DNA from 4 places in the Bacillus rugosus genome. Region 4 is predicted to be linked to each of the others. Evidence: riboswitches for the same ligand, from Rfam matches in the RefSeq annotation. Region 4 holds a riboswitch; each other region holds the start of a gene.

What was found. Region 4 has a riboswitch for S-adenosylmethionine ahead of M0696_RS10040 (2-hydroxyacid dehydrogenase). Riboswitches for the same ligand answer to the same signal wherever they lie in the genome.
Region 1: another riboswitch for S-adenosylmethionine. It lies ahead of mtnK (S-methyl-5-thioribose kinase); the one in region 4 lies ahead of M0696_RS10040 (2-hydroxyacid dehydrogenase).
Region 2: another riboswitch for S-adenosylmethionine. It lies ahead of metI (cystathionine gamma-synthase/O-acetylhomoserine thiolyase); the one in region 4 lies ahead of M0696_RS10040 (2-hydroxyacid dehydrogenase).
Region 3: another riboswitch for S-adenosylmethionine. It lies ahead of metK (methionine adenosyltransferase); the one in region 4 lies ahead of M0696_RS10040 (2-hydroxyacid dehydrogenase).

Annotation. Positions count from the first base shown of each region.
Region 1 covers NZ_CP096590.1:1,443,080-1,450,626, forward strand. Annotated here, with positions in the region: gene kinE (sporulation two-component system sensor histidine kinase KinE) at 220-2,436, shown strand; gene M0696_RS07405 (methylated-DNA--[protein]-cysteine S-methyltransferase) at 2,433-2,930, shown strand; gene M0696_RS07410 (hypothetical protein) at 3,020-3,145, shown strand; gene mtnA (S-methyl-5-thioribose-1-phosphate isomerase) at 3,179-4,240, opposite strand; gene mtnK (S-methyl-5-thioribose kinase) at 4,248-5,441, opposite strand; SAM riboswitch class I at 5,546-5,700, opposite strand; gene M0696_RS07425 (carbon-nitrogen family hydrolase) at 5,784-6,563, opposite strand; gene mtnE (methionine-glutamine aminotransferase) at 6,658-7,547, shown strand, end outside.
Region 2 covers NZ_CP096590.1:1,284,523-1,292,069, reverse strand. Annotated here, with positions in the region: gene M0696_RS06565 (putative quinol monooxygenase) at 29-310, opposite strand; gene M0696_RS06560 (hypothetical protein) at 529-1,110, shown strand; tRNA gene M0696_RS06555 (tRNA-Val) at 1,402-1,474, opposite strand; gene M0696_RS06550 (DUF819 family protein) at 1,647-2,837, shown strand; gene M0696_RS06545 (GNAT family N-acetyltransferase) at 2,907-3,452, shown strand; gene metC (cystathionine beta-lyase) at 3,481-4,653, opposite strand; gene metI (cystathionine gamma-synthase/O-acetylhomoserine thiolyase) at 4,646-5,767, opposite strand; SAM riboswitch class I at 5,836-5,958, opposite strand; gene M0696_RS06530 (esterase family protein) at 6,126-6,848, shown strand; gene M0696_RS06525 (YjcG family protein) at 6,885-7,400, shown strand; gene M0696_RS06520 (GNAT family N-acetyltransferase) at 7,405-7,547, shown strand, end outside.
Region 3 covers NZ_CP096590.1:2,999,979-3,007,525, forward strand. Annotated here, with positions in the region: gene M0696_RS15225 (gamma carbonic anhydrase) at 1-515, shown strand, start outside; gene alaP (alanine permease AlaP) at 772-2,163, opposite strand; gene asnB (asparagine synthase (glutamine-hydrolyzing)) at 2,300-4,198, opposite strand; gene metK (methionine adenosyltransferase) at 4,347-5,549, opposite strand; SAM riboswitch class I at 5,717-5,854, opposite strand; gene pckA (phosphoenolpyruvate carboxykinase (ATP)) at 6,052-7,547, shown strand, end outside.
Region 4 covers NZ_CP096590.1:2,053,832-2,061,378, forward strand. Annotated here, with positions in the region: gene M0696_RS10035 (FGGY-family carbohydrate kinase) at 1-423, opposite strand, end outside; gene M0696_RS10040 (2-hydroxyacid dehydrogenase) at 441-1,466, opposite strand; SAM riboswitch class I at 1,560-1,651, opposite strand; gene M0696_RS10045 (molybdopterin oxidoreductase family protein) at 1,799-3,841, shown strand; gene M0696_RS10050 (hypothetical protein) at 3,949-4,242, shown strand; gene M0696_RS10055 (TIM barrel protein) at 4,832-5,176, opposite strand; gene M0696_RS10060 (sugar phosphate isomerase/epimerase family protein) at 5,118-5,708, opposite strand; gene M0696_RS10065 (biofilm-forming protein) at 6,000-6,122, shown strand; gene M0696_RS10070 (YozQ family protein) at 6,182-6,475, shown strand; gene hpaB (4-hydroxyphenylacetate 3-monooxygenase, oxygenase component) at 6,840-7,547, shown strand, end outside.

The sequences.
Region 1 (7,547 bases), 610 kb from region 4:
GATTATTCCCTGCTGGTATATATTTTAAAATAAAAGATGAAAAAGGATTGAAAAAACGGCTGATTGTTAGGACGATGTAAAGTGGCGGTAAGGATCGTAGAAAATGTCTTCGTTATGTAATCGCGCTGAAATTTTCTGAAATTTATAGGGCAAATGAAGGAAGTTCCCGCATTTTGTAGAAATATTGAGGGATAGGTTTTGAAGAAGGAGTGTACACGCATGGAAACTCTTGGTGTCCAGACAAATTCGGAGCTGCGGGAAGAACTGAAGCGTCTCAAAGAAGAAAATGCCCGGCTGAAAAAGGAATTGAATCAGCATCAAGTGATTGTCAACAATACGCTCGATGCTATTTTTATATGTGATAATGAAATGCGAATCGTTCAGGCGAATGAAGCAACAGAGAGGATGCTTCAGGTTGATTCGGAAGATTTGAAAAAGCGTTCTGTTTTGGATTTTTTGTTTTCAATCCCAAAGGATGAACTGAATCATGCCGTAAAAAAGTTTTTTAAAAAAGGTTTCCTGTGGAAGGAGGTCCCGATCAAGCTTGATGGCGGGGCGACAAAATACATAGAGTTTCTGGCCAAAAGAGGGATAGGCGAGGATTTCTTTTTTGTTGTCATGAGGGACATATCTTCAAAGAAGATTCTGGAGCGGGAATTCTCTATGAATGAACAGCTTTTTAAGGACTTGTTTGACAGAGCTGTTGACGGAATCGTCCTTTTTGATAAAGATGGCGGTTTTATTGATGCCAATTTGTCCTTCTGCAAAAGCTTTGAAATCAATCAAAATGAGCTGTCTCATTTATCGTTGTATGAGTTCATAGACAGCGGCTCACGAAAAGACTTCGACAATATATGGAAGGCGCTCAACCGCAAGGGAAAAGCGAAGGGGGAGCTGCCCGTCAAGCTTCGTTCAGGTGTTCAAAAGCTATTTGAATTCACGATTACATCAAACATCATCAGCGGGTTTTATATGTCCATTATGAGGGATATCACAGAGAAGCGGTCTATGGAGCTGCAGCTCTTTAAAAGTGAGGAGCGCTTCAGAGAAATATTTGAAAATGCGATGGACGCCATCATCATCTGGTCGAATGACGGAAGAATCGTGAAGGCGAATCAATCAGCCTGTAAAATCTTTGAGCTGCCGATGAATCTGCTGTTGAAACGAAGGCTATGTGATTTTCTCGTTGACTCACAGCAGAAATACAGCATAACGAAAAGGAAATACGCAAAGTACGGAGAGATCAGAGAAGAGCTGCTGTTTCAAATGGGGAACGGGCAGTTCAAAGAACTTGAATTTACCTCAAAGCGGACAATATTAGAGAATCAGCACTTGACGATTTTAAGAAACGTCAGCGACAGAAAGCGGATGGAAAAGGAGCTGCGGGAAAGTGAGCTGAAATTCAGAAAAGTGTTCAATGGCTCAATGGACGGCAATGTATTGTTCGACAATCAATATAGGATCATCGATGCCAACCCGTTAGCAAGCCATATTTTAGGCCTGTCACATGAAGAGATTAAACAGCACAGCTTGTTAGATATTATTTCATCGTATGAAATAGAAAATCTTGCATCACCGGCAAGGCAGATTAATTTTGATGAAATGGACAACGAAATTCCATTTTTGCTGAGCAGCAGTGACAACAGAAAACTTGAATTCTCATTTAAACGAAATATTATTCAAAATATGAACCTGGCTATCTTTAAAGACGTAACAGAGCGAAAAGAACTGGAGGAACGCCTGCGCAAGTCAGATACCCTTCATGTTGTCGGCGAACTTGCTGCCGGCATCGCTCATGAAATCAGAAATCCGATGACAGCTCTTAAAGGCTTCATTCAGCTCCTGAAGGGAAGTGTGGAGGGAGACTACGCCCTTTACTTCAACGTGATCACCTCAGAACTAAAGCGCATCGAATCCATCATCACCGAATTCTTGATTTTAGCCAAGCCCCAGGCCATTATGTATGAAGAAAAACATGTTACCCAAATTATGAGAGACACTATAGACCTTCTGAACGCACAAGCCAATCTAAGCAATGTACAAATGCATCTTGATTTAATGGACGACATTCCCCCGATCTACTGTGAGCCGAATCAGCTGAAACAGGTATTTATCAATATATTAAAAAACGCCATCGAAGTGATGCCTGACGGCGGAAACATTTTTGTGACGATAAGGACATTGGATCAAGATCATGTTCTCATCTCCTTAAAAGACGAGGGAATCGGAATGACAGAAGATAAATTAAAGCGCCTTGGTGAACCGTTTTATACGACGAAGGAACGGGGAACTGGACTTGGGCTTATGGTAAGCTATAAAATTATTGAAGAACATCAAGGCGAAATTCTGGTAGAAAGTGAAGAAGGGAAGGGTACCGTTTTCCACCTTACACTTCCCGTCAGACAGAATGCTGAAGAAAGAAGGATTGATGAATGAACTACTACGCGACAGCCGAAACACCGCTCGGGGAACTCATAATTGCCGAAGAAGATGGCCAAATCACCCGACTATTTCTCAGTCAGGAAGATTGGATGGATTGGAAAGAAACCGTTCAGCATACAGAGCACAAGGAAACACCTTATCTGGCAGAAGCGAAAAAACAGCTTCATGAATATTTCGCCGGCGAAAGAAAGACCTTCTCACTGCCGCTGAGCCAAAAGGGCACTCCTTTTCAGCAAAAAGTGTGGGAGGCGCTCGCGATAATACCATACGGAGAATCCCGAAGCTATGCTGACATCGCCGCTGCGGTCGGCAGTCCGAAAGCGGTGCGCGCAGTCGGACAGGCTAATAAACGAAACGACCTGCCGATTTTTGTCCCGTGCCACAGAGTGATTGGCAAAAACAGCGCGTTAACAGGATACGCCGGGAGCAAAACCGATATCAAAGCATTTTTGCTGAACATCGAGCAAATCTCCTATAAAGAAAAATAAAACATATGGCACGTTCCCTTTTTTTACGGCCGACATATCATTTTATTAAGTGAAAAAAGTTGGTCTGATGAAAAAGGAGGACAAAGCAATTGAAGCCGAGCCGCTCTGAGAAAATTGCCGTTTTTGCCAAACTGTTTGTGAAACTGCATATCTTATCAAGCGCTCAAAAAGATGAAATCATCAATATCAATAAAAACAAACAAAAAAACCGCTGACTCGGCCCGTCATGAGCAAAGTCCAGCGGTTTTTTAATGAACCTTTTCGCCTCTAAACAGCTGTTCAATTTCTTCTTCATAGTTACCGGTCATAATCCCTTTTTCTGTGATGATTCCTGAAATGAGATCATGGGGTGTAATGTCAAAAGCGGGATTAAAGACAGGCACATCGGATGGAGCGGTCCGGACTCCGGAAATCTGTCTTACTTCCTCAGGATCCCGTTCCTCTATCGGGATATCAGCGCCGCACTTCACTTTTGGATCAAATGTAGATAAAGGTGCCGCGACAAAAAACGGAATATCAAAGGCATTTGCTAAAATCGCGAGACCGTATGTTCCGATTTTATTTGCCGTATCACCGTTCTTTGCAATTCGATCAGCTCCAACGATGACAGCAGAAATTTGTTTTTCCCTCATCGTATGGGCAGCCATGCTGTCTGTGATCAGAGTGACATCAATGCCTCCCTGCATCAGCTCCCACGCAGTCAGGCGCGAACCTTGAAGGACAGGCCTTGTTTCACAGGCATAAATATGCAGTCCCAAATCCTTTTGTTTGGCCAAGTAAAATGGAGCGAGGGCCGTTCCATAGCGGCTTGTCGCGATAGAGCCGGCATTGCAGATCGTCATAATCCGGTCGCCTTTTTTGAAAAGCTGCAGGGCGTTTTGACCGATCATCCGGCACGTTTCCTCATCCTCGACCTGAATCTGAATCGCTTCATGGACAAGGTTTGTTTTTGCTTCATTTACTGAAATGGCGTTTTCGATCGAATGACTCAGTCTCTGAAGTGCCCAAGATAAATTAATGGCGGTAGGCCGTGAGCTGTTTAAATATTGTTTGATATCTTCAAGTCTGCTGCGGAATTCTGTGACATCATCTGTTTCTATGTCTTTTGCAGCAAGCGCAAGTCCGAAGGCAGCCGTAATGCCGATGGCCGGGGCGCCTCTTACCTTGAGCTTGACAATCGCGTCAAATACATCCTCTTTCGTCGTCAGCTCCACATATTCGGTCACGTCAGGAAGCTTTTGCTGATTTAAAATGGTAATAGCTGTTTCTTTCCATTCAACAGAACGAGGAACAGCAAATGAATGGGTCATAAATGGATCATTCCTTTACAAGTAACTTAAATAATTCAATAACATCCGTTATCGTTTTGAAGTCCGAACGTTTTTCAATAAAGGCTGTGCCGGTTTCGAGCGCCAGCCGTTTTCTGATGATTCGTTTATCAAACGGCACGATCGTATCCAGATCAGCCACATGGGCAAGGCCGATCGCGCGGCGTATGAGCTCGCAGCCCGCAAACCCGATCGTCTCTTCAAAAATATGACTGAGCGTATCAGTAAGATAACCGTCGATTTTGGCGTAAACATCAAGACTGTCCTTCTCCCAGGCTTCAGTGAATGTCTCTTGAAATGTTTCCCAGACCTGCTTGACATGCTGGTATAACGGCTCTCTGTCATCACCGTCACGGCCGAGTGCGTTCAAAAATAAGTTGGCGATAAATTGGCCTACATCAAAGCCGATCGGTCCGTAAAAAGCAAATTCAGGATCAATCACCTTTGTTTCATGTTCGCTTGCAAAAATGCTCCCTGTATGCAAATCACCATGAATCAGCGTTTCTGCCGATGTTAAAAATGACTTTTTCAGCTTAGCGGCTTCGATTTTAACGTTGTCATTATTCCAAAGCTTCTCGACAAAAGGACGAAGCTCTTCTTCAAAATCATTTGTGTCATGGTCAAAGAAAGGATCTGTAAAGACAAGTTTTTCCGTTATGTCGCACAGCTCCGGGTTTGTAAACTGTTTAACAAGCTGTTTTTTCACCTTAGGTTCAAGCGCGTAATCAGATGAATAAAAAAGGGTCTTTCCTAAAAACTCACCGATGTGCTGTGACAGATGCGGATAATGTTCACCCTCAATGAGTCCTTTTCTTGCGATTTTCAGATGGGAGAGGTCCTCCATGACGGTAACCGCCATTTCTGTATCAGAATAAAACACTCTTGGAACCAGATGAGGGACATGCTCGCCCTGCCGGATGAGAGCGCTGCTTTCGATTCTTGCGCGATCGATTGTCAGCGGCCAGCTTTCTCCGACGACTTTTGCATAAGGAACCGCCTGTTTAATGATCAAAGATCTGTCATGTTCTTGATCATAAATATGAAAAACGTAATTTAAGTTGCCGTCGCCGATTTCCTGGCATGTCAGCGTGCTTTTGCTTGGAAATAAGCCGAGCTTTACCGCAAGTGCCACAGCGGAGCTTTCATTTAACGTTTCGTATAAAGGTGTTTTTGTGACTGCCATTGTCATAACCTCCAATTATGTAATCTCTTGATATGTTTGCAGCTGATTGGCCGTAAAAAAGCCTCCTTCTCAGAGAGAAAGAGGCTTAACATGTATGTCCGCCTCTCTTATCTCTCAGATCAGATCTGATGGAATTAGCACCGTGCCTTAGAGACGAGTGTCTCGGCGCGAAAAAGATGCGCCCCATTTCACAATGGAATTACGGTCGGTTGCTGTTGGGGTCAAAAGGCCAAATCCCTCGCCCAACTCTCGATAAGAGAATATATTCATTTGTTAAACAATTCTAATTTATCAGTTGATGAACATAGTAACAGGTGTTTTGTTAAGTTGTCAATAAATTTTTTAATATAAATCTTTTCTGATATCATCGAAAACAGGAATGCTCTCTCGCACCTTAACGCTTTCCTGAAGGTCGATTTCAGCTCGGACAATGCCTTCTTCCCGTCCGCCTTCAGCAAGTACACGCCCCCATGGATCAATAATCAGGCTATGCCCGGCAAATTCATTATCTGGATTTGAACCGGTACAATTGCATGCAGCGACAAAGCATTGATTTTCAATGGCCCGGGCAATTAGCAGGCTTTTCCAATGATCAAGGCGGGGAAGTGGCCATTCTGCAGAAATAAACAGCACGTTGGCACCTTTTGTTGTATGTTTTCTGATCCACTCCGGAAAACGGATATCGTAACAGATCAATCCTGAGCTTTTGACGCCATCAAGCTCAAAGTATCCGTCTTCGGAACCGGCTGATAAATACACATGCTCATCCATCAGCTGAAAAAGGTGGGCTTTTCTGTACTCTTTAACGATTTGTCCTTCCTTATCCGCGATGTACATTGTATTATAAACATCAGAATCATTTCTGACAGCGACCGATCCGGCGACAATATGAACGCCATGTTTTTTTGCTGTTTTCTTCAGCCAGCTCTGAGCAAAACGCCCGTCTTCATCAGCGAGCTCATCAAGGTTGGCCAGGTCATATCCGGTCGTCCATAATTCAGGAAGAACAAGAACATCAGCATGCTTGCTTTCTTTTTCGATCAAAAATTCAGCCTTTTTGATATTTTCCGAACGTTTACCGTATGAAATATCAAATTGAAGACAAGATATCGTCCATTTCATCTTTTTATCACTCCAAATTTTTCTTTACTTTTTTCATTTAACCATATATGATGATGGACTATCATTTCAAGATTTTTTTAGAAGGTGAGAATAGATGAAATTTGAACAGTCTCATGTATTGAAGGAATTGCCTAAACAATTCTTCGCTTCTCTGGTGCAGAAAGTGAACCAAAAGCTCGCAGAAGGGCATGACGTCATCAATCTCGGACAGGGAAATCCGGATCAGCCGACTCCGGAACATATCGTCGAGGAAATGAAACGAGCCGTTGCGGATCCTGAAAATCATAAATACTCGTCTTTTCGCGGCTCGTACAGTCTAAAATCAGCCGCAGCAGCATTTTATAAAAGAGAATACGGCATTGATCTTGACCCGGAAACTGAAGTCGCTATATTATTCGGCGGGAAAGCCGGTCTGGTCGAGCTCCCGCAATGCCTGTTGAATCCCGGAGATACGATTTTAGTTCCTGATCCGGGCTATCCTGATTACTGGTCAGGTGTCACACTCGCGAAAGCGAAAATGGAAATGATGCCGCTCGTAAAGGACAGGGCGTTTCTTCCTGATTACAGCAGCATCGCCGCCGAAGTGAGAGAACAGGCGAAATTGATGTATTTAAATTATCCGAATAATCCGACCGGAGCTATTGCTACATCTGAATTTTTTGAAGAAACGGTCAGTTTTGCGAAAGAAAACGGGATCTGTGTCGTTCACGATTTTGCTTATGGCGCTGTAGGGTTTGACGGCTGCAAACCGTTAAGCTTTTTGCAGACTGAAGGTGCGAAGGATATCGGAATTGAAATTTACACGCTGTCAAAAACGTATAACATGGCAGGGTGGCGGGTCGGCTTTGCCGTCGGAAACGCTTCGGTCATTGAAGCAATCAATCTTTATCAAGACCACATGTTTGTCAGTCTTTTCAGAGCGACTCAGGAGGCTGCAGCAGCGGCACTGCTAGCTGATCAGACGTGTGTGGCGGAGCAAAATGC
Region 2 (7,547 bases), 770 kb from region 4:
TATTGAATGTCTCTTTTTAAGAAGCCTTTTAATCATTCACATTGCTTTTCATTAACCATTCTACTTCCGTTAAATCTTGTTTTTGAACATCTTTTGTGTGTTTTTTCGTGAAATGAGCTTTAACTGCTTGTTCGTTTTCCCAAATCTCCCACAGCATTATTTTGCGTTCTGATGGTTCAAGCGGATAAGCATGATATGTAATACACCCTTCTTCTTTGTTCGTTTCTTCCTCAAGTTTTTTAAATTCCTTCATTACCTCATTAAGGTCTTTATCACTGATGATTTTTAAGCATGCCGTTATGTAATGCATCGAAATTCCTCCTCTTCACACCATTTTATGGCTTTTTATTATAACATTATTATTATACGAAAACGCAAATACAGATAAGGCAGAGTTCTATTTCAAAGTGTCAGAGGTCTATTACTATATGAAAGAGACTCATTTCTCCATGAATTTATGCTCAGCGTGCATACTCTATTTTTAAAGAGCAAAAAGATGCTCAGTGTAATCTTACATATGGCAAAGAAATGGTCCAATGTCAGTTTGTTATTTTTGGAAACTGTCTAGATAAAATGTGTTATGAGGATGCTTTAAAAACAGCTCAAAAGGCTTTAAATGATGCTATAAAGTTAGGGGAGCAACATTTAATTGGCTCAGCCCATTTTAATGTGGGTTTATGTTCTAATAATCTTGAAGAACTTTACAATGCTGAGAAACATTTCCGAATATCCTATGAAATTCATAGGGATCGCAAACACATTTATGAGTCTAAAGCGATTTTTAATCTAGCATATGTCAAAGCAAAGAAGAATGATGTAAAGGCTGCTTTAGAATTATTCCAGGAAGGTCAGAAGGTTGCTGACAGACACAACAATCAGGAAGTAACAGAGAAATTAAAACTGGTTAAAGGTCTTTATTTATCATTCGACTTACAAACACTTAGAGAAGTGTTCAAGTTCTTCAAAGAGAAAAACCTTTATGGTGATATGGAAGAATACGCAGTTGCTGTTGCTGATTTTTTGACCAACAAAGAAAATAGACATGATGCGGTCGATTTTTATCAAATGGCAATTGAAGCCCGCAAACAAATTCAAAGGGGAAACATTTAAATGAAAAAATGTAAAATTGCAATTTGTTTAGTGCTCTTGCTTGGCATTGTTGGAGTATCCAGCGCTTCATACGCTCTTTCTGAGCAATCCACTTATAAGGTCGCAGATAGAGCAGCAACTTAATATGAGATTAAGAAAAAACCCCATACTGGACTTTACAAATGGGGTTTTTATTTTATCTTCTCAACTCAATATTATTCCTGAGTTTTCATTTAAATCATATACTGCATTAATAAAACCGACAACCCCTATAAAAAGTAAAAAACCCTTGCTGCGCAAGGGTTTAAGCTATGATTCCGACTGGGCTCGAACCAGCGACCTCTACCCTGTCAAGGTAGCGCTCTCCCAGCTGAGCTACGGAATCATGATATGTATGTGTTGCTGGGTATGTTGTTGTCTTTCTGACAAGTTCTATTATATAACCTCCTCCTCTATTCGTCAACTGCTTTTTTAGAAAAACTTTTTTTCGGACTTGCTGTTCTGTTCCTCGGCTATTATAATATGTCTTAATTTTCTAATAATAGGGGTGATGGGGTTTGCATTCTTTGATTTCTTCGGATGATGTTTGGGTATTATGGGGGTTTATTGCGGTGTGGGCGGCAGTGAGCATCGGGCTGGAGCAGCGCTTTAAGTGGGCGTCCGCTGTGTCTGGCGCTATTATCGCGCTTTTAGGTGCAATGGTGTTTACAAATATAGGGGTGCTTCCTGTTGAATCGCCTGTATACGATACCGTTTGGGCTTATGTGGTGCCCTTGGCGATTCCCCTTTTGCTGTTTCAAATCAATGTGCGGCAGATTTTTAAGGAAAGCAGGCGTTTGTTGTTTATTTTTCTGATTAGCTCCGCCGGAACTGTGCTTGGGAGCGTCCTCGCTTTTTTTCTTTTCAAACAGCATATTCCTTATCTAGATAAAATCGGCGGAATGATCAGCGCCTCTTATATCGGCGGCGGAGTCAATTTTGCGGCGATGGCAGCAAAATTCGAGACACCGGGAGAGTATGTATCGGCTACCGTTGTGGCTGATAATTTTATGATGGCGCTTTTGTTTTTTATCTTAATCAGCATTCCTGCAGTTAAATGGTTTCAACGGCATTATGCTATGCCGTTTGAAGAAAAAGTGAAAGCAGCTGGAAATAGGGGAAACAGTGCAGAAAGCTATTGGAAACGGAAGGAAATTTCCTTAAAGGATATCGCTTTTAATGTAGGTGCTGCTTTTGCGCTTGTTGCGGTTAGTGTGAAGATTTCCGGTTATTTCAAAAGCATTTTTTCTCACCCTCTATTGGCCGGAACGCTTGGCGATCAATATCTGATGCTTACGTCTTTAACTGTTCTTATCATTTTTCTATTCCCGCGTTTTTTTGAAAGGCTTAATGGATCTCAGGAGCTTGGAACCTTTTTGATTTATTTGTTTTTTGTGGTGATAGGCATTCCTGCAGATCTGCGCTTAATCGTCACCAATGCGCCTCTTATTCTTTTATTTGTTTTGATTATTGCAATCAGCAATTTAGCTGTTTCCTTAGCGGTCGGAAAATTGTTCCGCGTACGGCTTGAAGAAATTCTGCTCGCTGTCAACGCTGCTGTCGGGGGGCCTACGACCGCGGCTGCGATGGCAATTGCCAAGGGATGGCGGGAGCTTGTCGCCCCGATCATGCTTGTCGGTACGCTCGGCTACTTAATTGGAAACTATGTCGGCACCTTTATGGGAAACTGGTTTTCTTCTTTCTTATAAAAAGGATTTTTACACGTTCCTCAGAATAATGTAAGAGGAATGCTGACATGAGAACGGAGAGATCATTGTATGTTAAAAGGAAAAAACATCTATATAAGACCTTTAGAAGTAAAGGATGCGGAACAAAATCTGCGGCTGCAAAGCGAAAACCGGGATTTTTTTGAACAGTTTTCCATGATACGCGCAAACGATTATTATACGGTTGAGGGGCAAAGAAAAAGGATAGCAGAGTATCAGCAAAGACTGGAGAGTGATGAAGAGTATCATTTTGGCATTTTTTCAACCTCGGACGATACATTAATCGGCACGGTTTCGCTCTTTCAAATCATCCGCGGAGCGCTGCAAGCTGGGTTTATCGGGTATTTTTTAGACAAAGCCCATAATGGAAAGGGCCTTATGACAGAGGCGGTCAGATTGATTGTTGATTTTGCGTTTCACGAATTGAAACTGCACCGTATTGAAGCCGGTGTGATGCCCCGCAATCTCGGGTCCATGCGTGTATTGGAAAAAGCGGGATTTCATAAAGAGGGCATCGCCCGCAAAAATGTGAAAATCAACGGCGTATGGGAGGATCATCAAGTCCTCGCGATTCTGAATCCTGATGATGAACAATAAAAGAAGCCGGGCCATCCCCGGCTTCTTTTTAACGAACCGCCACTGGCGCAATTTCTTTCAGCGCTTGTTCGAAATCACGTTCTAAATCGTCTGCATGTTCGACTCCCACGCTAAGACGGAGTAGGCCGTCTGTGATACCGCGTTTTTCACGCTCTTCCTTGGGCATTGCCGCGTGAGACATCGTTGCCGGATAGGACAAAATCGATTCCACAGCGCCAAGGCTGACAGCGAAGACTGGAAGTGATACATTCTCTACTAATTTCTTAACAGCCTCTTTGCTTTCAAGCTCAAAAGACAGCACGGCGCCCGCTCCCGTTGACTGGCTTTTATGGGTTTCAGCGCCCGGATGATCAGCCAGCCCCGGATAATACACGCGTTTCACCGCCGGATGCTTCTGAAAAAACTCCGCAAGCCGCTGCGCTGTTTGGCTCGCTTTTTCTAAACGGACCTGCAATGTTTTTAATCCGCGCAGCACAAGCCAGCAATCTTGCACGCCAAGAACAGCACCGAACGCGTTTTGCAGCTTATACAGCTGTTTCCCAAGCTCTTCATCATTGACAGCAGCCAGGCCTGACAGCACATCGCTGTGTCCGCTCAGGAATTTTGTTGCGCTGTGAAGCACAATATCCACGCCGAGATCAAGCGGACGCTGCAGAGCAGGAGTCATGAATGTATTGTCCAGAAAGGTCAAACAGCCGTTTTCCTTTGCAAGCTGAACAACCGCTTTAATATCAGTAATCCCAAGTGTCGGATTTGACGGTGTCTCCATATAAATGACCTTTGTATTTGGCTTGATATTCCGCGCCACTTCGTTACTATCCGTCATATCAACAAACGTATGCTCAATGCCAAACCTGGTCAACACCTCTGTCACCATGCGGAAGGTTCCGCCGTATACATCTTCTGTCACAAGAACGTGATCGCCCTGTGACAAAAGTAAAAATGCTGTTGAGATCGCAGCCATGCCTGAACTGAAAGCAAATCCTCTCGTTCCGCCTTCCAGTGCGGCAATTGTTTCTTCGAGAGCTGTTCTTGTCGGCGTTCCTGAGCGGCTGTAATCGTATCCGCCAAACTCTTCAAATGAAGATTGGTGAAAAGTCGATGCGTGCTGGATCGGCACACTGACCGCTCCGGTTGCGCCGTCTGTTTTAAATGGATTGTGCACGAGCTGGGTTTCCAGCGTCCAATTGTGATTATTCAAATGAAACAGCTCCCTCTTTGACCTGACATAGTGCCTGTTTTAGGTCCTCTTTTAAATCTTCCGCATGTTCAATTCCGACCGAAAAACGCAGCAAACGATTGCAGACCCCGTTTGCGATGCGGATCTCTTCAGGAATATCCATGTGCGTCTGTGTGGCAGGGTATGTAATAAAACTTTCCACCCCGCCGAGGCTTTCAGCAAAACAAATGGTCTTCAGCGCTTTTAAAAATGGGTTGACCCACTCTTCTTTTTGCAGACGGAAGGACAGCATGCCGCCTTTTCCGGGATACAGTACATCGGCAATTTCATCCTGCTCTTCTAAAAACGCCGCAAGCTCCTGCGCGTTTTCCTGATGCTGGCGCATTCTGAGGCTCAGTGTCTTCATTCCTCTCATCAGAAGCCACGAATCGAACGGAGGCAGGACGGCGCCGATCGCATTTTGATGTTGAAACATTTCCTCACCAAGCTGCTCATCCTTTACAACGACAAGTCCAGCAAGCAAGTCGTTATGCCCGCCTAAATACTTGGTTGCACTGTGAATCACAATGTCGGCTCCCAGCTCAAGCGGACGCTGCAAGATCGGGGTATAAAATGTATTATCAACGATCAGCAGAAGACCGTGCTCTTTTGTTATCCGGGCGATCTTTTCAATGTCCGCCTCCTGCATGAGCGGATTTGTCGGTGTTTCCACAAACACCGCTTTTGTGTTCGGCGTAATCTTAGTGCGTAAACAGTCCTCATCGCTGAAATCATCATAATGAAAGGTTAATCCGTATTTTTTCCATTCATTTTCAAACAGACGGTACGTGCCGCCATATAGATCCGATGAAACGATCAGTTCGTCTCCGCTTTTAAATAGAGCCATAATCGTTTGGATGGCTGCCATTCCCGAACTGAAGGCAAGCCCTCTCGCTCCATTTTCTAAGCTGGCGATCGCATCCTCAACAAGCTGGCGTGTCGGATTCTTTGTGCGGACATAATCAAATCCCGTTGATTCTCCGATCCCTCTGTGGCGGTATGCTGTTGATAAATAAATAGGAGGACTCACTGTTCCCGTTACTTCGTCGCTTCGGTTCCCGATTTGGGCTAATTTCGTTTCAACGTGCTGTGACATATAGCTGACACCTTCCCTTTTCATAATAAAAAACCCCTTCTTCATAAGAAGAAGGGGTTTAACGCTTCTTCTTATCTTCCAAGCATAAAAAACGCTTGCTGGATTTAGCACCTTGGCGTTTTGCACATATGCAAAACAAGCCGGTTGCTGAGGTTTCTAAGGGCCAGTCCCTCCACCTCTCACGATAAGAAATATCGATTTCAATTTTCTGATTGTTTTATATTAGCGCAATTTGCAGTTTATTTCAACACTTTTTTCTTCGAGTTCCGAACTGTTTAAAGAGAGAAATTTCTAATAATTCATGGTACAATAATGAAAAACAGCAAGAAAGTCTAGTGATGTCCTGGAGGAATGTATTATGGCACCGAAAAACGGCACAGTGCAAGAAAAGAAATTCTTTTCAAAAGAGCTTAACGAAGAAATGACTTTGCTCGTTTATCTGCCGTCCAACTACTCCCCGCTTTATAAATACCATGTCATTATCGCGCAGGACGGCCACGATTATTTCAGGCTGGGGAGAATTGGCAGACAGGTCGAAGAATTGCTGTCCAAACGAGAAATAGACAGGAGCATTATTATCGGTGTTCCTTATAAGGATGTAAAAGAGCGCCGAAATACCTATCATCCGGAAGGCTCAAAATTTTCAGCGTATAAACGGTTCATCGCCCATGAGCTCGTTCCGTTTGCGGATGGCGAGTACCCTACCTATCAGGTTGGCTATGGGCGAACGCTGATAGGGGACTCTCTCGGAGCGACCATATCGCTTATGACAGCGCTTGATTATCCGAATATGTTCGGTAACATCATCATGCAGTCTCCCTATGTAGACAAACATGTATTGGAAGCCGTGAAACAGTCGGACGATATCAAACACCTCTCTATTTATCACCAGATCGGAACAAAAGAAACTGAGGTCCACACGACAGACGGAAACATTCTGGACTTTACAGAACCGAATCAGGAGCTGAAACAGCTGCTGGAGGAGAAGCTTTCCGATTATGTTTTTGAACCATTTGACGGAGATCACAAATGGACATATTGGCAGCCGCTCATCACGCCGGCGCTGAAAAAAATGCTTTGACACTCTATCATACTTTATTTCCAGGAGGGACATAATATGAAATACGGAATCGTTTTATTTCCATCAAAAAAACTCCAAGACCTTGCGAACTCTTACAGAAAGCGCTATGACCCAAGCTATTCCCTAATCCCGCCCCATTTGACGCTGAGAGCATCGTTTGAATGTGCAGAGGAGAAAGCGGATCAGCTTGTATCCCACCTGAGAAACATCGCAAAGGAGTCCCATCCAGTGGTTCTCAAAATGACAAAATACAGCTCATTTTCGCCTGTCAATAATGTCATTTACATCAAAGCAGAGCCGACGGAAGAATTAAAAACACTCAATGAAAAGTTATACACCGGTGTACTGGCTGGTGAACAGGAATATAATTTCGTTCCGCACGTGACGGTCGGCCAAAATCTTTCCGACGATGAGCATTCAGATGTGCTGGGACAATTAAAAATGCAGGAAGTGTCGCATGAAGAAATCGTTGACCGTTTCCACTTGCTTTACCAGCTGGAAAACGGATCGTGGACAGTATATGAAACCTTCTTGTTAGGCGGAGGAGAATAATCGTTTGGAAGCAGTTATCGCAAAAAATGAAGAACAAATGAAAGATGCATTTTATGTAAGAGAAGAAGTCTTTGTCAAAGAACAAAACGTGCCTGCTGAAGAAGAAATTGACGAACTTGAAAATGAGTCGGAGCATATCGTCGTGTA
Region 3 (7,547 bases), 950 kb from region 4:
TGATCTACCCTTATAAGGAACACATGCCAGATATCCACCCAACAGCCTTTGTAGCTGATAATGCAACTATTACCGGTGATGTCGTTATCGGAGAACAGTCCAGCATTTGGTTTTCTGTTGTCATAAGGGGAGATGTCGCGCCGACTAGAATCGGAAACAGAGTCAATATCCAAGATCTAAGCTGCCTCCATCAAAGCCCGAACCGGACGCTTCTCATTGAAGATGACGCCACGATAGGCCATCAGGTTACACTTCATAGTGCTGTTATCCGCAAGAACGCCTTAATCGGCATGGGCTCAATCATCTTAGACGGAGCCGAGATTGGCGAAGGTGCCTTTATTGGCGCCGGCAGTCTTGTCCCGCCGGGAAAAATCATTCCGCCTGGCCATCTCGCTTTTGGCCGTCCTGCAAAAGTCATCCGCCCTTTGACCGAAGAAGACCGACAAGATATGCAAAGAATACGGTCGGAATATGTAGCAAAGGGCCAATATTATAAATCACTTCAAAAAACATAAGACCTGCTTCGTCTTACTTTACCATTTTTCAAATTATGTTTGAAAGCAATAACCTTTGTTTACCCGGACGTAATGACAGTTCGGGTTTTGGTTTCTCCATAAAACGTTCACATGGCATCAAACGTATGACTTTTATCTTATCATAAAACTTGATCCGCAACTGTAAGCTGCCTCTGCAAAAAACATATTCCTATTCTTTCCTTTTCTCTAGTTTCTATGACAACACACAAAAAGAGCTCGCTGGGAGCTCTTTTTGTTAGCTGATATTTCGTTCGCTGGCAGCAGCCGCATTTTTCTTATGAAAACCTTTTCCATAATACACGGCAAGCAAGATAAGAAACCAAATCGGTCCGATAATCACGGCTACTCTTGTATCGGGACTGTAAGCCATAATAATAACGACAAATGCTAAAAATGCCAATGATACATAAGACGTAAACGGAAAGAAAGGCATTTTGTATTTTAAGTGTTTCTTTTCTTCCGGCCGCAAGCTTTTCCGGTATCTAATTTGAGAAAGCAAAATGATCGCCCACGTCCAAATCGCTCCGAATGTCGCAATACTTGTGACCCAAGTAAACACCTTTGCAGGTACAACATAGTTTAACAGCACTCCGACTAATAAAGCACCCGCTGAAGCCAGAACAGCTTTCCCCGGAATACCGCCTTTCGTCAGCTGCCCGTATGCTTGCGGCGCCTTACCCTGCTCCGCTAAATTAAACAGCATCCGCCCTGTGCTGAAAATGCCGCTGTTGCATGAAGACAGCGCGGCCGTTAAAACGACAAAGTTAATAATGCCTGCTGCCGATGGAATGCCCACCTTTTCAAATGTGAGGACAAATGGACTTCCTTGTGAGCCAATTTCCTGCCATGGGTAAATAGACATAATGACAAATAAAGCGCCTACATAAAAAATCAAAATACGCCAAAATACCGTATCAATTGCTTTGGCTAACGATTTTTGCGGGTTTTTCACCTCGCCAGCTGTCACCCCGATCATTTCAATCCCTAAATAGGCGAACATCACCATTTGAAGTGACAATAAGACCCCTTTTATTCCATGTGGAAAAAATCCTCCGTTGTTCCACAAGTTGCTGATTCCGGTTGCAATGCCTCCATTGCCGACCCCTGCGATGATCATCAATAAACCGACAGCAATCATAGATAAGATCGCGACAATTTTAATCAAAGCGAACCAAAATTCCAGCTCTCCGTAGGCTTTGACAGCCAAGAAATTAACACCCGTCATAATGACCAGCGCCGATAATGCCCAAATCCAGTTTGGCACGTCCGGAAACCAGTACCCCATATAAATCCCGACAGCAGTGATTTCAGCCATACAGGTTACAACCCATAAAAACCAGTAGTTCCATCCTGTTAAATAGCCTGCAAGCGGTCCCAAATAATCACGGGCATAGCGGCTGAAAGAGCCAGCGACCGGTTTTTGAATGGCCATTTCTCCAAGCGCTCTCATAATAAAAAACATGACCATGCCACTTATGGCATACGCTCCCAAAATACCCGGACCTGCTAATTGAATAGCTGATGCGGAGCCAAGGAACAATCCCACCCCTATGGCAGCTCCTAAAGACATTAAAGAAATATGCCTTTCTTCGAGTCCGCGGTGTAGCTCTTGTTTTTGTTTTTGCATGCTTTCTTCTCCCCTAGAAAAAAATATCAATAAATCATTTTTCTGAATTTTCCGTGTGGATTGGGTAAATCAATGATGATGGAGAAATAAAAGGATAATAACAAGGCTTTCGACGAATCGAAAGCCTTGTTGTCTGTTACACAAAGATGACTTCTTTAGGCTGATGGCTCAACTCTTCAGGCATATACCGTTTTTCGATATTGATGCTGTGCCAGATCATAAAGATCAGTACAGTCCAGATTTTACGGCTGTTATCAGCCTTGTCCGCACAATGATCTTCAAGAAGCTGAAGGACATAATCCTTGTGGATATAAGCATCCGTTTGGCTTTCCTGGATAATGTTCCGCACCCATTCGTTCATTTCGTTTTTCAGCCAATGACGGATCGGTACAGGGAAACCAAGTTTTTTGCGGTTTAATACGTGCTCAGGCACAATTCCTTCAGCCGCTTTGCGAAGAAGATACTTCGTCGTGCCGTTCTTCGTTTTCAGCTCATCAGGAATTTTTGAAGCGACGTCAAATACGACTTTATCCAAGAACGGCACACGCAGTTCCAAAGAATTGGCCATCGTCATTTTATCTGCTTTTAATAAAATATCCCCGCGCATCCAAGTGTGGATATCGACATATTGCATTTTGTTAATATCGCTGTATGAACTGCTTTCTGTAAAGTAAGTCTTTGTCACATCACGATATGAAAGGTTCGGATTATAATGCTTCAGCAGCTGCTTTTTAACAGATTCTTCAAAGATTTTCGCGTTACCGATATAACGATCTTGGAGCGGAGTACAGCCGCGCTCAAGCAGGCTCTTTCCTCTCATACCTTCAGGCATAACAGCCGCAACGTGCAGAAGCATCTTTTTCAGGCCTGACGGAATGCGTTCAAACGGTTTAAGCGAAAGCGGCTCACGGTAAATGTTATATCCGCCGAAGAGCTCATCCGCACCTTCACCTGATAAAGCAACCGTTACATGTTTTTTCGCTTCTTTTGCAACAAAGTACAATGGAATCGCTGCCGGATCAGCAAGCGGGTCATCAAAATGCCATACAATCTTCGGAAGCTCGTTCATGTATTCTTCAGGCGAAATGACTTTGCTGATATTTTCAATGCCAAGTGCCGCTGCAGTTTCTTTCGCTACATCGACTTCACTGAAGCCCTGCTGTTCAAATCCGACAGAGAATGTTTTTAAGCTTGGATGAAATTCCTTCGCAACGGATACAATAAAAGTAGAATCAATTCCGCCAGATAGGAATGAACCGACAGGAACGTCACTTCGCATATGAACGTTTACAGAGTCATAGATCGCGTCTCTGACTTCTTTTACAAGCTTATCTTCTTCAGTCTGAACTGGCTTAAAGTTCGCTTTAAAATACGTTTTGAATGTGATATCGCCATCCGGGCGGATTGTGAACTGTGAACCCGGCTCTACTTTTTTCACATTATCATCGAGCGTGCTTGGTTCAGGAACGAATTGGAAAGACATGTACTGCTGCAATGCTTCTTTATCTATTTCAATATCATTCTGAGCAACCATTAAACTTTTTCTCTCTGAGGCAAAATAAACCTGATCATTGATCGTTGTGTAGTACAACGGTTTAATGCCGAATGGATCTCTTGCTCCATAAAGCACATGATCGTTTTTATTCCAAATCAGAAAGGCAAACATACCGCGCAGTTTGGACGCAGCTTCTTCTTTATAGTGACGGTAAGTCGCAAGAAGAACCTCTGTGTCCGAATCCGTGTTGAATGTATACCCCTTTGCTTCAAGTTCTTCTCTCAATTCAATATAGTTATAGATTTCTCCGTTAAAGATAATCCAATATGTTTCATCTTCATATGATAAAGGCTGTCCGCCATTTTCTACATCAATAATGCTGAGCCGTCTGAAACCGAATCCAACGTGCTCATCATGGAAATATCCATCACTGTCAGGACCGCGGTGAACGATCATTTGGTTCATTTGTTTGATTAGTTCTTCTTGATCAGCGGTTTGAGCTAACGGATGCTTGTTAAAAACCCCGACAAATCCACACATAGTATTGCCTCCATAATTAAAATTGTCATCATTGAACCCCTATTTATAGACGCTGTGAATAGTATTTGGTTTCACGGTTATGTAAAAAAATAAACATGAATACAACGTAAAAAAGGGAAAGCCGCTTAACCAGTAAGCGGCTATAAAATTATTCTCCTAACGCTTCTTCACGCAGCTTCTCTGCTTTGTCTGTACGCTCCCACGGAAGATCAACATCGTGGCGTCCAAAGTGGCCGTACGCAGCAGTTTGTTTATAAATCGGACGGCGTAAATCAAGCATTTTGATAATGCCGGCAGGTCGTAAATCAAAGTTATTGCGAACAACTTCAATCAATTTTTCCTCAGAAGCTTTTCCGGAACCGAATGTGTTGATTGAGATTGACACAGGCTGTGCAACACCGATCGCGTAAGCAAGCTGTACTTCGCAAGAATCAGCAAGCTCAGCCGCAACGATGTTTTTCGCAACGTATCTCGCTGCATAAGCCGCAGAACGGTCTACCTTCGTTGCATCCTTACCTGAGAACGCGCCTCCGCCGTGGCGTGCATAGCCGCCGTACGTATCAACAATGATTTTGCGTCCTGTAAGTCCCGCATCCCCTTGAGGGCCTCCGATAACGAAACGTCCTGTAGGGTTGATGAAATATTTTGTTTCTTCATCAATCAGCTCTTCAGGAACAACCGGATTGATAACATGTTCTTTAATGTTGCGCTGGATTTGCTCAAGCGTAATTTCAGGGTGATGCTGAGTTGAAATAACAATCGCGTCAATGCGGACAGGTTTGTTATTTTCATCGTACTCAACTGTTACCTGTGTTTTGCCGTCAGGACGAAGGTACGGAAGAATATCTTCTTTACGGACTTCACTCAGGCGGCGGGCCAATTTATGAGCAAGTGAAATTGGAAGAGGCATAAGCTCTTTTGTTTCGTTGCACGCGTAACCGAACATTAAACCTTGGTCACCCGCACCGATCGCTTCAATTTCTTCATCGCTCATTGTGCCTTCACGGGCTTCAAGCGCCTGGTCTACACCCATTGCGATATCAGCAGACTGCTCGTCAATTGATGTTAAAACTGCACAAGTTTCCGCATCAAATCCGTATTTCGCACGTGTGTATCCGATTTCTTTAATGGTTTGACGAACCGTTTTCGGAATGTCAACATACGTAGATGTTGTGATCTCTCCGCTGACAAGAACCAAACCAGTTGTCACAGACGTTTCACAAGCAACACGCGCGTTAGGGTCTTTCTTTAAAATTTCATCTAAAATGCTGTCAGAAATCTGGTCACAGATTTTATCCGGATGCCCCTCCGTAACAGATTCTGATGTAAATAAACGACGATTTTTACTCATGATTTGCTTCCTCCTGCACAAGGCCTCCCGAAAGACCTTGTATATATGATACGGAACTCGCTCCCTCTTATACAATGTAACGTTATATTAGAGAATGTTAATTGGCATATTTATGAAATAAAAAAACCTTTTCCATCGAGGAAAGGGTTTGGTCTTTGTGCCTTTCACTCTTATCGCTCAAGGAATCATACAACCTTGCAACAGGTTAGCACCTTGGTTGTCTCACACAGTTGAACATAATAATAACAGAGAAACCGGTTGCTGGGCTTCATAGGGCCTGTCCCTCCGCCAGCTCGGGATAAGAGTATCCGCTCAATGAAATATCTTATCGTAAAAGGGTTTGCAATGTCAATATGATTCAGAAGAAATAGGCACCTATATTGAGGGAAAACATTGGAAAACGCACACACAAAAAACGTTAAATAGTATAGACTATTTGAAAATATATGTTATACTAATTCACAATTAGCAAAACACAAAAAACGATAAAGGAAGGTTTCATATGAACTCAGTTGATTTAACCGCTGATCTACAAGCCTTATTAACAAGCCCAAATGTGCGTCATAATTTATCAGCAGCACAGCTTACAGAAAAAGTACTATCCCGGAACGAAGGCATTTTAACTTCCACAGGCGCTGTTCGGGCGACAACAGGAGCTTATACAGGACGCTCGCCTAAAGACAAATTTATCGTGAAGGAAGAAAGCACGAAAAATAAGATCGATTGGGGTACGGTGAATCAGCCCATTTCAGAAGAAGCATTTGAGCGGCTGTACACGAAAGTTGTCAGCTATCTGAAACAGCGAGATGAGCTGTTTGTATTCGAAGGATTTGCCGGAGCAGATGAAAAATACAGGCTGCCGATCACCGTCGTAAATGAGTTCGCATGGCACAATTTATTCGCCAGACAGCTGTTTATCCGACCGGAGGGCAATGATAAGAAAACAGTTGAACAACCGTTTACCATTCTTTCTGCTCCGCATTTCAAAGCGGATCCAAAAACAGACGGCACACATTCTGAAACCTTTATTATTGTCTCTTTTGAAAAGCGGACGATTTTAATCGGCGGAACAGAGTATGCTGGAGAAATGAAGAAATCGATTTTCTCCATTATGAATTTCCTGCTCCCTGAAAGAGATATTCTATCCATGCACTGCTCTGCCAATGTCGGTGAAAAAGGCGATGTCGCCCTTTTCTTCGGACTGTCCGGAACAGGCAAGACCACCCTCTCAGCCGATGCTGACCGCAAACTGATCGGTGATGATGAACACGGCTGGTCTGACACAGGCGTCTTTAATATTGAAGGCGGATGCTACGCCAAGTGCATTCATTTAAGCGAAGAAAAGGAGCCTCAGATCTTTAACGCGATCCGCTTCGGGTCTGTTCTTGAAAATGTTGTTGTTGATGATGATACACGCGAAGCCAATTATGATGATTCCTTCTATACCGAAAACACGCGGGCGGCTTACCCGATTCATATGATTGACAACATCGTGACACCAAGCATGGCAGGCCACCCTTCAGCAATTGTATTTTTGACGGCTGATGCATTCGGAGTCCTGCCGCCGATCAGCAAACTGACGAAGGAACAGGCGATGTACCATTTCTTAAGCGGTTATACGAGCAAACTTGCTGGAACCGAACGCGGTGTGACGTCTCCTGAGACGACGTTTTCCACATGCTTCGGCTCACCATTCCTGCCGCTTCCTGCTCACGTCTATGCTGAAATGCTCGGCAAAAAGATCGATGAACACGGCGCAGACGTTTACTTGGTCAATACCGGCTGGACCGGCGGCGGCTACGGCACAGGCGAACGCATGAAGCTTTCTTACACAAGGGCGATGGTCAAAGCAGCGATTGAAGGCAAATTAGAGGATGCAGAAATGATGACTGACGATATTTTCGGCCTGCACATTCCGGTTCAAGTTCCTGGCGTTCCTGATCATATCCTTCAGCCGGAAAACACATGGAACAACAAGGAAAAATACAGAGAAAAGGC
Region 4 (7,547 bases):
TTTTAAACCATAAAGCTTGAGCGCAGAAAAAAGTGCAGTCGGAAGGCGGCCTGTGCGGCTGTATATCTCTTCTCGATTGGGTATGCACTCCTCCCACTCACGGCCGCGATTATCAATGTTCGGCAGCCCGAGAAAAGAGTCGCCGTTTTGATCGATCAGCACAATCCCCTGTCTTTGACTCGTCGATGTCAAACCAATGATGTCAATATCACGAGAACGAGAAAGTGCACGTTTTGCCAGTTTCATCACTTGCTTCCACAGCAACTGAGGAGAAAAATAACGGCTGTCTGGGTAAAGCGTATCGGTTGAATACACGATGTCCTCCCGTTCAACTGTTTGAACATTTCCCGAAACACTCACGACCGCTACTCTCGCATTCCCTGTGCCGATATCAAAAACGAGATAGCCTTTTTGTTTTTTCATTGCGTTACCCTCCTTTCTTATACTTCTGTTTTTAGTTCATCTTTGTTATACAATGTCGGAATATTAAGAGTTTTTTCACCCTTCCACTTTTTGAGAGCTCCGTTCAAGATCGTCACGTGATGATCCTCCACTTCGAAGGTTGCTCCAGCAAGGTGCGGTGTTGCCAGAACATTAGCCAATGAAATGAATTCGTAATCTGATTCCTCTGGAGGTTCATGATAAAAAACGTCTAAAATCGCCCCTCTGATTTTATGTTCTTTTAATACAGATAAAAGATCTTCACGGTTTACCACAACTGCTCTCGAAGTATTGACGAAAATCGCACTCTCTTTCATTAGATCAAAATACGACCGATCAATAAGTCCTAGTGTTTCCTCGGTACGAGGCAGATGGACAGAAACGATATCACTGTCTGAAAACACCGTTTTAAGAGATACTTTTTCATATAGGGGAAGATCGTCCTGTACGTATGGATCGTAATACTTTATTTTACAGCCGAACGCTGTCAGCAGTTTTGCAATCCTTTGCCCTACCGCGCCGAACCCAACCATGCCGACCGTTTTTCCCGTTAATTCATTTCCTTTAAATTTGGCATAAGCCTGCAAGTAATCGCTGTCCCATTTTCCATCCTTCAGCCATTGATTAGAGGTGCTGGTATGGCGGAGAAAGGAAATCACATTGCCGATAAACATTTCAGCAACGGCTTGTGCATTCCGCCCAGGTGTATAGAAAACGGGTATGCCCCTTTTTGACGCTGCAGCCACATCCACATTGGAGGGCATTCCTCTGCACACGCCCACAAATGAAAGGCCTGAAACAGATGCAAATACGTTGTCTGTTACTTGATCAAGCTCAGTAATCAAGCCTATCGCATGTGATTCTTTTAGTAGTTGAATGAGTTCATCTTCCCGGTATGCCCGGCCTTGTTCCTTCCAGGAATGATAAATAACTGAGCCGAACAATTCTTCAAGCTCTTTTCTTCCTTCTTCGTTGTACGGTGCTGTAACCAAAACCGTCATGGTGCAAAACATCCTTTTCATCATATTTTTTCATAAAAAAATCTCTTTCCGAAGATGGAAAGAGATTCATGTATAAGCGTGCCCTGTTTACTGACAGACGCCGGTATAAACCTTGCTTTCCTATCTTTCAAGCTGACGCTTGCTGGAATTGGCACAATAATGTTGCCGAGGTTTCATAGGGCCAGTCCCTCCACCTCTCTGGATAGAAAACGTTGAATATGTAATTTTCGGAATGAAGAATACGTTTATCATAAAGAAGTCTCAGATTGATGTCAATCTCTTTTTTCAGAATTGACGTTATCATCCGAAATGTTATAATTCTTACAATATATCTAACTAGAGAGAGGAACTGGGCCATGAAATCTTTTGCCACACAACAAAACGGCATTTTTAAATCCGTTTGCTCGCTTGACTGCCCGGATCAGTGCGGATTGTTAATACATAAAAAAGACGGAAAAATTGTGAAAGTCCAAGGTGATCCTGATCATCCAGTCACGGCCGGAAACATTTGCAACAAAGTCCGAAACATGACGGAGCGCATTTATGATGAAAAGCGGCTGACTACACCCCTCAAACGGACAGGGGCGAAAGGCCGGGCAATATTTGAACCGATTTCTTGGGAAGAGGCGATCGATACCATCACCTCACGCTGGAAACAGCTAATTGATGAAGAGGGCGCTGAAAGCATACTTCCATACAGTTTTTACGGAAATATGGGCAAATTAACAGCTGAAGGAATGGACCGCCGATTCTTTTATCGCATGGGCTCAAGCCAGCTTGAACGAACGATTTGCAGCAAAGCGGGATCTGAGGGCTATAAATATACGATGGGTATAAGTGCGGGAATCGATCCCGAGGAAACCATTCATACGAAACTATTTATTTTTTGGGGAATCAACGCAGTCAGCACAAATATGCACCAAATTACTATCGCCCAAAAAGCACGAAAACAAGGTGCCAAAATTGTCGTCATTGATGTTCATCAAAATCAGACAGGACGTCTCGCAGATTGGTTTATTCCCATAAAACCCGGAACTGACAGCGCACTTGCCCTTGGCATCATGCACATCTTATTTAAAGAAAACCTTCATGATAAAGCATTTCTGTCTGAATACACGGTCGGCTATGAAGAGCTCCGTGAACACGTGAAACAGTATGATCCGGAAAAGGTATCACTGATCACTGGTGTCAGTACCGAAGATATTTATCAGCTGGCAAGAATGTACGGCGAAACCTCCCCTTCTTTTATCAGAATCGGAAACGGACTCCAGCACCACGATAACGGCGGGATGATTGTACGGACGATTGCCTGTCTTCCGGCGATCACCGGCCAATGGCTGCACACAGGGGGCGGTGCAATTAAGCATAACAGCGGAATTTTAGAATATAACACAAGTGCCTTGCAGCGGCCTGACTTACTGAAAGGGCGCACACCGAGATCGTTTAATATGAATCAGCTGGGCAAAGTGCTTTTGGAAACAGATCCACCAATTCGCTCTCTATTTATTTACGGGACGAATCCGGCCGTTGTCGCGCCAGAAGCGAACAAAGTCAGACAGGGATTGTTGCGGGAAGACCTGTTTACTGTGGTTCATGATTTGTTTTTAACGGAAACAGCTGCATATGCGGACATTGTACTGCCTGCAACATCCGCTTTTGAAAATACTGATTTTTATACCTCCTACTGGCACCATTACATTCAGCTTCAGCTGCCGGTGATTGAGAGATATGGAGAAAGCAAGTCTAACACTGAGGTGTTCCGATTACTTGCTGAAGCAATGGGATTCACAGACCAGGAGCTCAAAGATTCAGATGCAGAATTAATCCGCCAGGCACTTGACCATCCGGATAACCCATATTTGGCGGAAATTGATTACGATTCACTTACTAAGCATTCATTTATGAAAGCGCAACGCGAAAAGCCGCTGTTTCCAGGCGAACTCCCAACTCCAAGCGGAAAAATAGAATTATATTCAGAGAGAATGAAACAAGCTGGTTTCCCGGCTTTACCGACACATACGCCTCTTCCATGCGATGACGAACATCCGTTTATGTATGTTCCGGGGCCAAACCATAATTACTTAAACTCAACGTTTTCCAACAATGCAAAGCACATCAAGCTTGAGAAAACGCCAAAGCTCTTTATCAACACAAAAGATGCTGAAGAACATGGAATCGTTGATGGGGATCCTGTACGAATTTGGAACGGCCGGGGAGAATGCGAGCTGACCGCTGCAGTCGGAGAACAAGTGCTGCCCGGTGTCGTAGTCAGCCAAGGATTATGGGCGGATGAACCAGGAAAAAAACAGCTTGTAAACGCGCTTACCCCAGATCGCTTGTCCGATATGGGCGGCGGCGCCACCTTTTTTTCTGGCCGTGTGAAGATTGAAAAAGCATGAACGAAAAAGCCGTCCAGAGCACGTTATGGCGGTTTTTTTGGTTAATAATGAAACCCGGAGTATGCCAAGCTCGTATAACATAACATCGACATAATGGAGGCATGCATATGGACGTTTTTTTAGGAATCGGTGTTGCTTTGGCTGGATATTTTATCGGAGAAGGCTTAAAGCAGATGAACCAATCAAAAGGTAATGAACAGAGTGATATCTTGCTTATAAAAGAAAGAGATATTTACTTTTATATCGGTCATTTTTTAGGAATAACAACAACAGAGGCAAAACAGTTAGCCAGAGACATGAAAGACATTCCTTACATAGAAATAAACGGAAAAAGGTATATACAGAAACATTTGTTAAAAGAATGGACATTCACATTAGTTGAGAAACATCAGGGTGAATAAAGCAAATCTGAGGAGAACGAGATTCATTGTCACGTTCTTCTCAGTTTAGCTGTATGGATTGACCACCACCAAAACTTTTGGCCATAAAGCGGTGATAAAACGATCAAAACACAATTAATTTTCTTTTCTCAAAACGCTAAAAATGACCTTTCCACACAATTTGTTTTTTATTTTCCTGCTGATTGATAACGTTATGATCTTGATAAACGTATGCTTTCGTAGCGTTTTCAGCATGTTATTAATATTCCACCCAATGGACACCTTCCACTCCCGCTTCAAGCCTCAATTCTGTCTTCATGTTTGGCTTCTTCTTCAAACATGTTCCGAAAATCTGAATAACAGCGTTCCGTAGAAACATGTAAATTCAGGACCGAACTCTTTTCCCCGTTCCGGAATGATATCAGATGTGCCTGCACTAATTGGAAGTGATGATCACGCAATTGCTGCTGAACGATGAATGTATTCAATCTGACTTCCCCGACCGCCAACCATTGCCCAGCTTATCGGTCTTTCACCGTTATTCATTCTGGGTTCCCCCATCATTCGTAACCAACACTTTTTAAATAAGCAATACTCTGACTGACATCTCTTAAACTAGCATCAGAGTTTCTGGATCACGTTCCTGTTCGATCGTAATGTAGCCGTCATAATGAATGTCTTTCAGCAATTTATGAATTGAATCATAGTTAATGATTCCTTGGCCAATCGGACACATGACTCCTTTTGCGCAAGCATCAAAAAAGCGGATATGCTCCCCCATCACCTGCTGATATACATTTTCATCAATATCTTTAAAATGGATATAGTCGATACGGTCCGCACAGTCTCTGAGCCATTGTTCCGGATCCATCTTTGAATAATACAAATGCCCTGTATCAAGACAAAGGCCCGCAATATCGTATGGGATATCCTTTAATAATCCGCTGAATTTCATCCTCAAACTCAATATAGCCCCCTGCATGAGGATGGATGACGGTCCGCACACCATATCGCTTCCATGCCCGTTGCGCGATTGTCCGAATATGAGACATCATACGGTTCCAGTCCTTTTTAGATAACCGTTGCGCTTGATCAGGGTGCCCCGCCTTGTAATCTCTTTTGTCGTGTCCCCAATCAATCAGGACCAAATAAGGCGGTGTAAAGTGCCCCCTTTTTTCCTGAAAAGAGAAATGAAGGTTTGTCATAAAAGAACATATATCGTCTGCTTGCTGCAGCAATTCTTCCAAATTTGACGCTGTTACTAAATCATCGAAAATGGTACCGGCAACAATGGACAAATTGCTCTTAGAAAGCTCAGCTTGAACTCGTTCGATATCAATCGGAATATAGCCGTACGGCCCCAGCTCGATCCCTTTATAACCGGCTTGGGATGCTTCCTTCAGCACTCTCTCCCATGGCGGAAGATATGGATTTTTCGGATCGTCTACACCCCAGCAGCAAGGCGCACCAGCAATGTGAATACTCATCCCCAACACCTCTATTTTTAAATTTTTAATCAATAACCAATTGAATAAAGCGCTTTCTTCCAAAAGTTTTGTACAGTGTTTTCTCAGCCTTTATAAAGCCTCTTGATATACGCAGTGTGCTAACAAAAGGTTTCAAAAATGACCTTTACCCATATTAAATAATATGACTGACATGAAACTTACTCTCTTGCCTAATGGAAAGAACCAGTGAAAAAAAGCGAATGAATACCTGCCTAACAGACAGAATAAGAAGAGTTGATATTCAACACTTTTCGTAAAGGGGTGACACCAATGAGTAAAAAAGGAATTCAAAATTCAAGTATGGAGCAAATAAGAAATGACCATGAGACTGAAACAGCTTTTAAAGTAGATGACCCTAAAAAACATGGTTCTGATCCTAAAAGAAACAAATAAACTTTTTTACCTTAATTTGATATGACACAATTAAATTTCAATAATCTGGAGTGAGTAAAGTGACTCAAAAAAATGGAGCAGACAGACCGGATGACTACAAAAGATTTTCTTCAATTGACAAGGAATATGATTTTCAGCAGACTGTAAATGAAAGTGGTAAGACAGAAAATGCAAACGCTGAAACTCAAAATCATAATAAAGAAAACATAAATGACACCACAGATGTGGCTGGAAAATATTTCGACCCCTCAGATTATAAAGGATCCACGCAATTGGAAAAAGGATTGGCTGAAACTCATGAACAGGTGAGCGATGATTATTTTGAAGGGACTATTGATCAAAATTTGGACTAGTCATTCAAACGGAGCTAACTTGAAAGAAGTTAGTTCCGATTTTTAGAAACAACCACTGTAACGATGTTGTAAAAACCCCACCGAATAAGATGGGGTTTTAACGTGATGTAACCTAATTAATATCTGAAACGATGAATGGCGGTTTGAAGTTCTTCCGCCAACTGGAATAGAGATTCTTGAGATTTCCTCTATTAAATTAAGCTGTTCCTGTGATGATTCCACTTCTGTATTTTAAATTCTCCTTTTCGTTTTTTCTATATGGGATACTAAAAAAGGCTTTTCCTATCTCAAATTGGCTGAACAGGCTGTTCTTTCGAAAATATAATAACAATACGCAGCATGATTCGAAGGAGCGAAATGTCAAATGGGGATCATCAATGGAAAAGAATTCATTGAGCGATTGAATAAACTAGAAAACGAAATATGGTATGATGGCGAGAAAATACAGGGTCATATTTCTGACCATCCTGCATTTAAAGGAATACTCAAAACGAAAAGCTCGCTTTATGATTTGCAAACGAAGGATGAGTTAATGAATGAATTGACTTATCGCCTTCCTGGAGATCATGATCGAATCGGTCTGTCCTATCTCCAACCTAAAACCAAGAGCGATTTGAAAAAAAGAAGGAACATGATTGAACATTGGGCTAAACATACCCATGGAATGATGGGAAGAAGTCCGGATTACATGAATACGGTGATGATGAGCTTTGCATCGTCAGCAGAGCTTTTTAGAGATCGAGATAAATGTTTTCCGGAACATATACTAGACGTGTATAAGCAAGCTTCTAAGCGTGATCTTTCCTTTACCCATACATTCATTACCCCCCAAGTGAACCGGTCACAATCCTATTTTGGCTTCAGTGAAAAACCGATATCTGCTAAAGTCATTGATAGGACCGAAAAAGGATTAATTGTACATGGCGCGCGTCTGCTAGCTACCCAAGGCGGATTAACGGATGAAATCTTAGTTTTTTCAGCACCTAAATTTTTCTTTGAAACGGATGAAGCCTTTGCTTTTTCGATTCCCTCTAATACAAAAGGCATCAAATTTATCACTAGAGAATCATTT